2 linked regions of the Candidatus Scalindua japonica genome follow. The protein of the gene in region 1 interacts with the protein of each later gene in a pairwise test. Links are inferred from orthologs where the notes say so. Each region holds a gene or a part of one and is shown on either strand. Other genes may lie near its edges.

What was found.
Region 2: the proteins of uvrB (region 1) and uvrA interact in binary tests that used the Escherichia coli proteins (3 or more experiments, as listed by UniProt). The link is inferred for Candidatus Scalindua japonica from one-to-one orthologs.

Annotation. Positions count from the first base shown.
Region 1 is NZ_BAOS01000017.1:199,923-205,556, forward strand. The notes cover bases 1,857-4,748. They hold uvrB (excinuclease ABC subunit UvrB), read left to right. Parts: upstream 1,857-2,267; coding sequence 2,268-4,229; downstream 4,230-4,748. Other genes in these bases: SCALIN_RS10925 (AI-2E family transporter), read left to right, coding at 1,857-2,256; nadC (carboxylating nicotinate-nucleotide diphosphorylase), read left to right, coding at 4,738-4,748. Outside these bases: SCALIN_RS10915 (hypothetical protein), read left to right, coding at 1-615; SCALIN_RS10920 (ComEA family DNA-binding protein), read left to right, coding at 662-1,036; more of SCALIN_RS10925, read left to right, coding at 1,042-1,856; more of nadC, read left to right, coding at 4,749-5,628. UniProt on the Escherichia coli protein: The UvrABC repair system catalyzes the recognition and processing of DNA lesions. A damage recognition complex composed of 2 UvrA and 2 UvrB subunits scans DNA for abnormalities.
Region 2 is NZ_BAOS01000040.1:32,573-38,755, reverse strand. What follows is about bases 1,195-4,635. They hold uvrA (excinuclease ABC subunit UvrA), read left to right. Parts: upstream 1,195-1,594; coding sequence 1,595-4,435; downstream 4,436-4,635. Other genes in these bases: dacB (D-alanyl-D-alanine carboxypeptidase/D-alanyl-D-alanine endopeptidase), read right to left, coding at 4,536-4,635; SCALIN_RS19580 (leucyl aminopeptidase), read left to right, coding at 1,195-1,614. In the rest of the region: more of SCALIN_RS19580, read left to right, coding at 88-1,194; more of dacB, read right to left, coding at 4,636-6,035. UniProt on the Escherichia coli protein: The UvrABC repair system catalyzes the recognition and processing of DNA lesions. UvrA is an ATPase and a DNA-binding protein. A damage recognition complex composed of 2 UvrA and 2 UvrB subunits scans DNA for abnormalities.

The DNA.
Region 1 (5,634 bases):
AGAAATGTTTTGGCCCATTTCGATAATATTCCAATGGCTTTAAAGAAAAAAGAGAAGGGAGGTTTTACTAATTATTTATTTGAAGCCTCTCTGGCAACATCTATTACAACACACCAGGATGTCAACGGTGTCTCATTTTTCGATAATAACGCAGCTCTTAATATCTTAGGTCCCAAAAAAGCAAAATATCAACACTGGAACCATATCGCTACAAGGAAAAGAGAAGATTTCTTCGCGTTTTTCTCCTCTATTTTTAAAGTAAAGGCAAAAGAGACAAAATATGGACCGGCGTTGGTAATTTTTACTGATAGAGACGCGACACAGAACTACCCAATGTTAAAGGGCAATTTTGTTAACCAGGACATATTAAATTCAAAAGAGTTTTTTGAGATTTTTAATGATGCTTATATTGACGTTGATGACTTCAGCGGTACTTTAGCCATCAATTTGTTAAAAGAAAATGGTAAGACTCAGGGAAGAGTGAAGTTTGAAGGGAATATAAAACTGGTTGGAACAGGAGAAATCCTTATTAATGTTCCTGCCGGGGAACTCCGGATTATTAAAGATAAGACACTGATTGACACGGATGTTGTAGACACGAATTGCACTAATTAACACGTAGATAATAGCACTATTTTTTGTCCCATTTTTTATTAACGTAATGACAGAACTGCCTGGACCATTGAAGATTTTTGAGTTTTCAAGGAAGGAAGCTCTTGCTCTCTTTTTTCTCATTACGGCAATCCTGGTCGGCACAGGGATTAAGTATACAATTGACCAGCATTGGTGGCTTCCGAAAACCGAAGTTGTAGACACAAATCCAGAATCTATTAAATTAAAGATTGACTTGAACAGGGCGGAATGGTACGAACTAATTATCCTGCCCGGAATTGGTGAAAAAAAGGCAAAAGCAATTGTTGAGTATCGAAAAGAAGTTGGGACCTTTAAGAATCTAGCACAGCTTTGTGATGTAAATGGTATAGGGGAGAAAACTATAAAAAGGTTTGAAGCTCTTGTTTTTATTGATGGGGACTAAGATTTATGGAAAAGCAGAAATTATTAGAAAATGTGTGGATAAGGGCATTGGCAATATTATGCGTACTGGCCCTGTTTTTCACATTATGTTATTTCCTGAAAGGTATCCTGATATCCCTCTTTCTTGCGTTTACTATAGCGTATATTTTTGATCCCGTAGCGGATTATTTTTCAGAGAAAAAACTTTTCTTTTCAAAAAAGCGCGTGCCGCGCGGTCTGGCAATAGCAATACTTTTGACTCTGGTGCTTCTGATTATGGGAGGTTTGTTAACTTATACGGTTCCCAAGACTGTCAGCGGTATCCAGCATGTGGGAATTGCATTAAAAGATCGATATCCAGAATATCAGGCAAAGATCGAAAAAGTGATTAATGGGTACAGAGATACGGGGTTTGGGGTCTTATTAAAATCACAACTGGAGACTGAAGAAGGCGGAGAGGAGCAAACTGAAAGGCAACAATCGAAGAGCAGGAATGGTAAATCCGATGGCACCGGAAAATCAGCAGGCTTGGAAAATAAGATTCCAAAGCCTATTCTCGAATTAAAGAAGCATATACCACAGGTGATGAATATGGTATTGGGTGTTGTAAAAAATGTATTTTACAGTACATTTGGTTTTTTTGGTGTAATAGTGAATATTATTGTTTTCGGAGTTGTAACCGTGTATCTCTTAAATGATTTTAATACAATTGTGGCAAAAGGCAATGAACTATTACCATCGAAAAAAAAAGAAAAAATAGTTGATATTATGTCCAGAATAGATGAAAACCTTAAAGCGTTTTTCAGAGGTCAGGTTATGGTTTGTGCAATTTTGTCTATTATTTATGGTATAGGGCTTACCGTTATAGGAATTCCCATGTCATTTTTGCTGGCCTTTGTGGGTGGGTTTGGGAATATGATACCTTATGTTGGAATTGGACTTGGTTTGATACCAGCCATAATCCTTGCATTTATTCAATATCAGGATATTACTCATATACTCCTTGTCGGATTGGTTTTCGGTACAGGGCAATTTCTGGAAGGAACAGTAATAACGCCAAAAATCGTAGGTGATAAACTGGGATTGAACCCGGTTGCCATAATACTGTCTATCTTGATTTGCGGTGAAATATTCGGCTTTTTGGGTCTATTACTGGCTGTGCCTATTGCGTCTATTGTTAAAGTATTAATTGATGAGGGGATTGTTAAATATAGAGAGACAAAACTTTATAAGGGTGGCTAGGATTATCATATATGTCTATTTTTAAATTATCATCAGAGTTTAAACCGCAGGGTGATCAGCCAGAGGCGATAAAGAGATTAACAAAGGCCTTTAAATCAGGTGAGAAGTTTCAAACCCTCATGGGGGTAACAGGCTCAGGGAAGACTTTCACCATGGCGAATGTTATAAAGGCCCTGGGCAAACCTACGCTTGTGATGTCTCACAACAAAACTCTCGCCGCGCAGCTTTACAGCGAATTCAAGGAGTTCTTTCCGGAAAACGCGGTGGGATATTTTGTAAGTTATTATGATTATTATCAGCCGGAGGCTTATATTCCGCAGAGAGATATCTATATTGAAAAAGAGGCGACAATAAATCAGGAGATAGACCGCCTTCGCCTGGCAGCAACAAGCTCCCTTATGTCACGTAAGGACGTGATTTTAGTGGCAAGTGTTTCATGTATTTACGGTCTGGGTTCACCTGAGGAGTATCGGGAGATGTATGTGCAGATAAAAAAGGGGCAGGAGATAGAAAGGAATACATTGCTCCTGAAACTCGTAAATATACTTTATGAGAGGAGTGATATTAAATTTGAACGTGGTGTGTTTCGTGTTAATGGAGATGTGATAGATGTGTATCCCGCATATGAAAAGTTTGCCTTTCGTATTGAACTGTTTGGAGATGAGGTAGACGGCCTTTCTATCATTGATCCGGTTTCAGGAGATAAATTAGAGGAGACGGAAGAAATTTCCATCTATCCGGCCAAACATTTTGTGATGCCGGAGGGAAAAGTTGAAAGGGTAATTGAATCGATTGAAAGGGAACTTAATGCCTGGCTGAAGGAGCTGCGTTCCCAAAATAAGGATTTTGAGGCACAACGCCTGGAGGCAAGGACACGTTACGATATGGAGATGTTATCCGAGATAGGATATTGTCATGGTATTGAAAACTATTCACGTCATATCAGTGGTCGTGCGCCGGGTGACCGCCCATATTCACTAATCGATTATTTTCCAGATGATTTTTTTGTGGTTGTTGACGAGTCCCATGTTGCTGTCCCTCAGATTCGAGGTATGTACGCGGGAGACAGGTCGCGGAAAGAGACCCTGGTAAAATATGGTTTCAGGCTTCCTTCCGCTCTGGATAACAGGCCTCTACGTTTTGATGAATGGGAATCGTTAGTTAAACAGGTATTGCTGGTTTCGGCAACTCCGTCAGAATATGAGTTAAATAAGTGTCATAATAAGGCTGTTGAACAGATAATCAGGCCGACAGGGCTTCTGGATCCAATAGTAAAGATATTGCCCGCAAAGACCCAGGTTAAAGACCTTCTGCAGCAGATCAGGAAGAGAGCGGATAAGAAAGAGCGTGTACTGGTAACAACATTAACCAAACGGCTTGCGGAAGACTTGAGTGAATACATAAAAGAGGAGGGGTTAAAAGGAATGTATTTGCATTCGGAGTTTGACGCAATTGAACGGGTAGAAATACTTAAGAATCTCAGGCTTGGTGAGTTTGACGTTGTTGTAGGTGTAAACCTGTTGAGAGAAGGGCTTGATCTGCCTGAGGTATCATTGGTCGCTATATTGGATGCTGATAAGGAGGGGTTTCTTCGTTCCGAGACGTCTCTTGTCCAGACGATAGGGAGGACGGCAAGAAATGTAAACGCGGAGGTTATATTATATGCTGATGAAGTAACCCGATCCATGCAGAGGGCAATGGACGAGACTGAGAGAAGGCGTAAAATTCAGCTTGAGCATAATAAACAGAATGATATTACACCACAGACTATACGCAAGGAGATCAGGAAGAGTATTGAGGAAGAGAGCACTTCAAAAAAAATTGCAAGGCAGATGGTCAAAGAGGATGAGGCCGAATACGTAACCCAGGAATATATAAGAGAGCTTGAAGAAGAGATGCTACAGGCCGCCAGCGATCTTAATTTTGAAAAGGCTGCGGAAATCCGGGACAGGGTGCTGAAATTACAATCTTAGACACGGATTTGTACGAAAGACTGTAGACACGAATGACACAAATTATCACAAATTAACGGTTACTAAAATATCATGGATGATAGGTTAATTTATAAGGAGGAATCGTATAGAATAATTGGTTTGTGCATGGAAGTTCATGGGATACTTGGCAAAGGACATAGTGAGGTGGTTTATAAGGATGCTCTGGAGCATGAGTTTTCAATCAACCGGATACCATTTTCAAGAGAAAAAACTTTAAAATAGAATACAAAGAAATTATACTGCCAAGGGGATATTATACAGATTTTGTGGTATATGATAAAATAAAACTGGAATTCAAAGCGGTAAAAAGTCTTACCAACAGCCATGTGAAACAGACCCTGAACTACCTTGCTGCATCAAAGCTGAAACTCGGGTTACTGGTTAATTTTGGAGAAAACAGTCTAACCCATAAAAGAGTTATTTTATAAAAATTAGTGCTAATTAGTGAAATTAGTGTCAGTAATCTTCGTGTAAATTGGTGAAATTCGTGTCTAAATTTGATTTCAAAAAAATAAAAGATCTCGTTGAACTTGCGATAAAAGAAGATGTCGGAGACGGAGACATTACTTCAAAGCTGTTTGTCCCTGAAGGTTCCGAATCAGATGGAAAATTAATAGCGAAAGAAACCGGTATTATTGCTGGGTTACCGGTTGTTGGATACGTCCTTTCACAAATAGATAAGGATTTAGTCCTCACGGTAAACATGGAAGATGGTTCAAGGGTTGAAAAAGGGTCTGTAATAGCAAGTGCTAAAGGTTTAACGTTGTCATTGTTGTCAGCAGAAAGGCTGGTGTTGAATTTTCTGCAGAGGCTTTCCGGCATTGCTACGGCAACTAACAGGTTTGCTGAAAAAGTCAAAGGATATAAAACTCAGATTCTGGACACACGGAAGACTGCACCCGGGTGGCGCTATCTGGAGAAATATGCTGTAAGAATCGGTGGCGGTGTTAATCATAGAATGGGGCTGTATGACCAGATTCTGATAAAAGACAATCATCTCAAGATTGTGGATTCGGAAAAAGAGAGCGCTGATATAGGCAGCCTGGTAACAAAGGCCAGAGGACAAACAGCAAATGGAATGCTTATAGAAGTTGAGGTGGAAGATTTATGCCAGATAAAGGAGGTTGTGAATGCCGGTGTTGATATAATACTGTTTGACAATATGGTACCATCAAAAATAGAAGAAGCTGTCGAGATGGTTAAGGAGTTAGAAAATAGTAGAGATGTGGTGACGGGAAGTACGATCTTAACGGAAGCTTCAGGTAATATTACCATTGAAAATATTGAAGAGTATGCGAAGGCAGGAGTGGATAGAATATCAGTAGGGTCAATTACTCATTCGGCCAAGGCGTTGGATATATCTTTTGATATAAATTAGACTCAA
Region 2 (6,183 bases), on another replicon or contig:
GTTATACGTTATAAATTAGTATAATATACCGCTCTGGAACTATAAAAAACAGTTGTTTCTCTTCTTATATATTATGGAGGATTTCAGATGAAGTTATCAGTAACATTTGGCGCAGCAGAAAAAAAATCTACAGACATAATCATAATAAGTCTCTTTGAAAATATAAAAAAAATCCCTTCCGATTTAAACGCCCTTGATAAAGCATCCGGAAAGGCAATATCAAGTTTACTGCAAAACGGTGATTTTAACGGAAAATTGAATGAAACGATACTAATCCCAACTGATAAGAAGATTGCTCCAAAAAGAGTCCTGTTAGTCGGGCTGGGAAAATCGACCGCGTTTTCACTTGACAAAGCCCGACAGGCCGCAGGCACAGCCACCAGAGTTATCCAGGAAAAGAAATATAAAAATCCTTCATTATTATTATATGGAACAGAAAATAAGGAGATCTCTCTGGAAGATGTTACTCGTTCAGTGGTAGAAGGCATCTTATTGTCACTCTATACTTTCACCATGTATAAAACATTAAAGAAGGAAGAAAAAACGGATATTACAAATTACTCTCTGATTGTTCAGAAGAAGGATGACCTGGAAAATGTTAAATCTGCAGTACAGAAAAGCCAGATAGAAGCAGAAGCCGTCTGTTTCTCACGTGATATTGTAAATATGGCGGGCAGCGACGCAACGCCAACATTCCTTGCAAATAAAGCAAAAGAGATTGCAAAGAAAACTGGAGTTAAATGTAAAGTATTGTCCATCCCGGAAATGAAAAAACTGGGTATGAACGGTATATTGAATGTATCGAGAGGAAGCTCTGAACCACCTAAATTTATCATCCTTGAATATAATTCTAAGAAAAACACTAATGATACAATAGTCCTTGTGGGTAAAGGTGTAACCTTTGACTCAGGAGGAATATCCTTAAAACCCGGGGCAGGTATGGATCTGATGAAGGCCGATATGTCGGGTGCCGCCGCTGTGCTGGGTACTTTTAAGGCTATTTCCGACCTTAAACCATCCTCCCATATTGTGGGATTGATACCATGTACAGAAAACATGCCCGGTGGCCGTGCCCTGAAACCGGGTGATATTATCAAATATATGTCAGGAAAGACGGTAGAGATATTAAACACTGATGCTGAAGGACGCCTGATTCTGGCTGATGCAATCAGTTACGCGAAAAAGTATAAGCCTGATGCCATGATAGACATTGCCACATTAACCGGCGCATGTGTCGCTGCGCTTGGCACTTTTGCATCAGGCATGCTTGGTAACAATGAAGAGCTTAAAGACCGGGTAAAACAATCCGGTGAAAACTGCCATGAAAGAGTGTGGGAATTACCGCTATGGGAAGAATATAATGATTTGATAAAAAGCAACATAGCAGATATTAAGAATACCGGAGGTAAATACGCGGGGACTATTACAGCTGCGTGTTTCTTAGCCGAATTTGTAGAAGACTTCCCATGGGTACACCTTGACATTGCAGGAACGTTTCTTGTAGAAAAGGATACTCCATACATAAGAAAAGGCGCTACCGGGGTTGGCGTGCGGTTATTGACACACTTGGTTATGAACTGGAAGAAGATGACTGATGCAAGTAAAAAGAAGTAACTCTATTAAGTCAGAACCTGTCAATCACATATCAATAAATGGTGCAAGACAACACAATCTGAAAAGCATAAACATAAACATTCCGAGAGATCAGCTTGTGGTTATAACCGGTGTAAGCGGTTCCGGGAAATCCTCCCTGGCCTTTGACACTATTTACGCGGAGGGGCAACGACGTTACATAGAAAGCCTCTCCTCATATGCCAGACAATTCCTCGACCAGATGCAGAAGCCGGACGTCGATATCATAGAAGGCCTCCCTCCCACTATCGCAATCGAGCAGAGAACAAGCCATTCAGGCCCGCGTTCTACCGTCGCCACAACAACTGATATATACGACTATCTACGCCTTCTCTTTGCGAAAGTCGGCACTCCCTATTGCCATAATTGTGGAACTGCAATTACCAGACAATCCATAGAGCAGATTATGGATAGAGTATCACGGATTCCCTATGGCACAAAGATTATGATTCTAACACCAATAATTAAGGGCAAAAAAGGTGAACACAAAGAGATTTTTCAGAAAATAAGACGTAAGGGGTTCGTACGTGCCAGAGTCGATGGGAAGGTTATTGATGCAGGCAGCGACGTCAAACTGAGCAGGTATAAATTGCATGATATTGATATCGTCGTAGACAGACTTGTAGTTAAGGATGATATTCAAAAAAGGCTCAGTGACTCAATACATACGAGTCTGGAACTGGGAGAAGGCGTCGTAATTGTTGCGCGCGAAAAGAAAGGAAAGTGGCAGGATATGGTTTTCAGTGAACGCTATTCCTGCCCGGATTGTGGGATCGGCTATGAAGAACTTGCTCCCCGAATGTTCTCCTTCAATAGCCCCTATGGTTCGTGCAGAGAGTGCGAAGGATTAGGTATGACTCTGGAGTTTGATCCGGAATTGATAATACCAAATGAGGAATTAAGTCTAAGAGAAGATGCTGTTCATGCATGGTCAAAATGGAGTCCAATTACACAGGGGCATTACAACAGTTTATTAGACATTTTTTCAGAAAAATATGGTATTGACACGGAGGTACCGATCAGGAAGATCGGGAAAAAGGCTAAAAATATTTTGTTACACGGAGAACCTCTCAATAAAAAAAACCTTAAAGCGGGGGAACGCTTTGAAGGTGTCATTCCGGTATTATGGCAGGTATATGACAAAACAAACAGTCCGGATGTTATAAAACGCCTTGAAAGATATATGGAATACACTACATGTGAAGGGTGCAAAGCAGCCAGGTTAAGACCTGAAGCGTTATCCGTAAAAGTTAATGGAAAAACAATAAATGAAATCACTTCAATGACGGTAAAAAATGCCTTTGACTTCTTTAAGGCCCTTAAATTCAAGGGAGAGAAAGAGATCATAGCAAAAGGGATTTTAAAAGAGATTATAATCAGATCAGGCTTCATGCTTGATATCGGATTATACTATTTAACACTGGACAGAAGGAGTGATACACTTTCCGGTGGAGAAGTGCAGCGGATCCAACTGGCAACACAGGTAGGGACCGGCCTGATCGGTGCGTGCTATGTATTGGATGAACCTACTATTGGATTACACCAGAGAGACAATAAAAGATTAATTGATACATTATTAAAACTGAAGGATTCCGGAAATACTGTAATAGTAGTTGAACATGATGAAGAAACTATACGTAATGCAGATTATGTAATTGATCTGGGACCTGGTGCAGGAGAACATGGAGGGGAGATAGTAGCAGAGGGCTCTGTTCAAGAAATAACCTCCAATAAAGAGTCATTAACCTCTCAATATATGAACCACAAACTTAAGGTGGAAATCCCCGGCATAAGAAAAAAAGCAGATATGAAAAACGTTATCTTGATACAAGGCGCAATGGAAAACAACCTTAAATCAATTGACGTCCAAATCCCATTAAACGTATTCTGCTGTATAACCGGCGTTTCAGGCTCGGGCAAGAGCACTCTTATCGATCAGATTTTACATAGAGCTTTAATGAAGTCGATATATGGCAGTCGTCTCAAGCCGGGGAAACATAGCAGGATAACGGGAATAGAAAAAATTGACAAAGTAATAGAGATCGACCAATCCCCGATTGGTCGCACACCGCGATCAAACCCAGCAACATACACAGACCTCTTCAACCACATAAGAAATGTTTTTGCCCAGACAAAGGAATCAAAGATAAGGGGATACAAATCCGGCCGTTACAGTTTTAACGTTAAAGAAGGCAGGTGCGGGTTGTGTGAAGGCCAGGGGACGAAGAAAATTGCCATGAACTTCCTGCCGGATATGTTTGTCCTCTGTGAACAATGCAGAGGTAAAAGATACAACCCGGAAACACTGGAAATAAGATATAAGGGCAAAACCATTGCAGACACACTCGACATGACAGTGGAAGAGGCGTATGATTTCTTCAAAAATGTCCCCCGTATTGAGCGCATATTGAGGACACTACAAAACGTTGGATTAGGATACATAACACTTGGGCAGTCAAGCACTACCATTTCCGGAGGTGAAGCGCAAAGGGTAAAACTCTCAACTGAACTTGCAAAACAGAGTACTGGAAAAACGCTATATATACTTGATGAGCCCACAACCGGACTTCATTTTGCAGATATTCGGAAACTCCTGAAGATACTCCACAAGCTGACGGATATGGGGAATACCGTAATTGTTATTGAGCACAATCTAGACGTTATCAAAACTGCAGACTATATCATCGACATGGGACCTGAGGGAGGAGAAAGAGGTGGAGAGGTGATTGCTGCAGGTCCTCCCGAAAAAATTGCCGGTACGAAGGGATCTTATACAGGGAAGTATTTAAAATCAATGATTTGAAGTGATGATACCATGGACACGTCTTTGAATATATAGTAAAATACGTTCTGCGTGTCAATTGTTTTTTAATTCGTGATAATAGGTGAAAATTAGTGTCTATTTAATAAGTAACCAGAAACTTACATATAGCATCTTGAAGCTGCTTTGCCTTCCAGGCACTACCTCTTATTTTGTTTACCAATATTGAAAATGCTATCACTTCCTCGTCTAATGTCTTAACATAGCCAGAAAGTGTACTTGTCCCATTAACATACCCTGTCTTTGCTCTTATTCTCGATTTATATGGTTTTTCTCTCAAGCGTTTTTTCAGAGTGCCATCTGTCCCCGCTATTGGAAGTGATTTCAGGAAGATTCCGGCATTTTTATGTTTGTACATATAGCGTAGTAATCTTGTGAACATTTCCGGCGTTAATTTGTTTTTTTTGGATAATCCGGAACCATCATCAAGATGATAACTCTCCTCCGGGATTCCTAATTTTGTAATGAAATCTATAATTACCTCCAACCCTCCTGAAAAAGAGCCGTCGTTATTCATGATTGCCCCAAGAGCCTTCAGTATCTGTTCCGCGTAGAATCCCTGGCTACGCTTATTGGCTACTGTAATAGATTGTCTTAAACTTGAAGTGGTAGTGAATAATTTATGGAGCCTGTTCCCGGTATTTTTATCCGACTCATTTATAACCCGTGCTTCCCCCAAAATACGGATATCTTTATTTTCTAACATCTCTTTGAATACAGTAGTCAGATACAATGGAGGATTATAAATAGCCATCCACTCTCTCCTCGGCTTACTCTTTAACCACAAAAAACCTTTGAGATAAATCTGGTTTTCAAATGGCTTCCTGTACAATGAATAAGACTGTTTTGATTTTAACGCAGTAGTTTTACATTTATTAATTATTTTTACAAAAGATGTTTCAGGCTCTGTCCGAACGGAAATAAGACCTCCTGGTTTACTGTCAGGTTCTACTATCACATCAACACAGTTATCGTTAAAAGAGAGACCGCTTACAGGCGCGCAGTACCATTTCGTAAGCTGGTCTTTAGGCCAGTTACTATGAACAAATTCTCTATCAAAGATGCTGTCATCCGCAATGATATCACCATTAATTACCTGTATTCCATGCTCCCTGATCCTGTCAGCCCAATAGGCAGGAACTGCGGTTACATTGCCATCGAAGAACCTTCCTGATATATTTGGGTCACCACTTCCTTTTATGATAATATCACCATCCAGTTTGCCATCAACGGAGATATTACCACGATAGAGTATTTCAGTTTTAAATTCATAACCCGCTCCAAGATAGACAAGGGCAGTTGCTGTCGTAAACAACTTCATATTGGAAGCAACTACAAAAAGTTCATCAGAATTGAATTCATATAGATATTTATTATTACTAATCGAAAATATGCTTATTCCCACTTGGGTATTTTTGGATTTATATTTCTGTAATATAGCATCTATATCGTCCTTAAGTTCTCTGTTTTCAGGAGTGGACCATCCACTTTCCAGACATATGGCATAAAAGAGCAGGAGGAGGACTAAGAAGAAAAAGGGGATTTTGTATGTGGTATGTTTCTTGCTCAAAAAGAGTTTCATCTTAGTCTCTTAATAAAAATATTTGAATATCGAAATCAGAAACAAATAAAAAACCTAAATGCTAAAATCTTAAATGTACAGCTTTGAACATGTTTTTTTAGAACATTTATTTCTTTAGCATTCGGATTTGTTTCGAATTTTGTGCTTC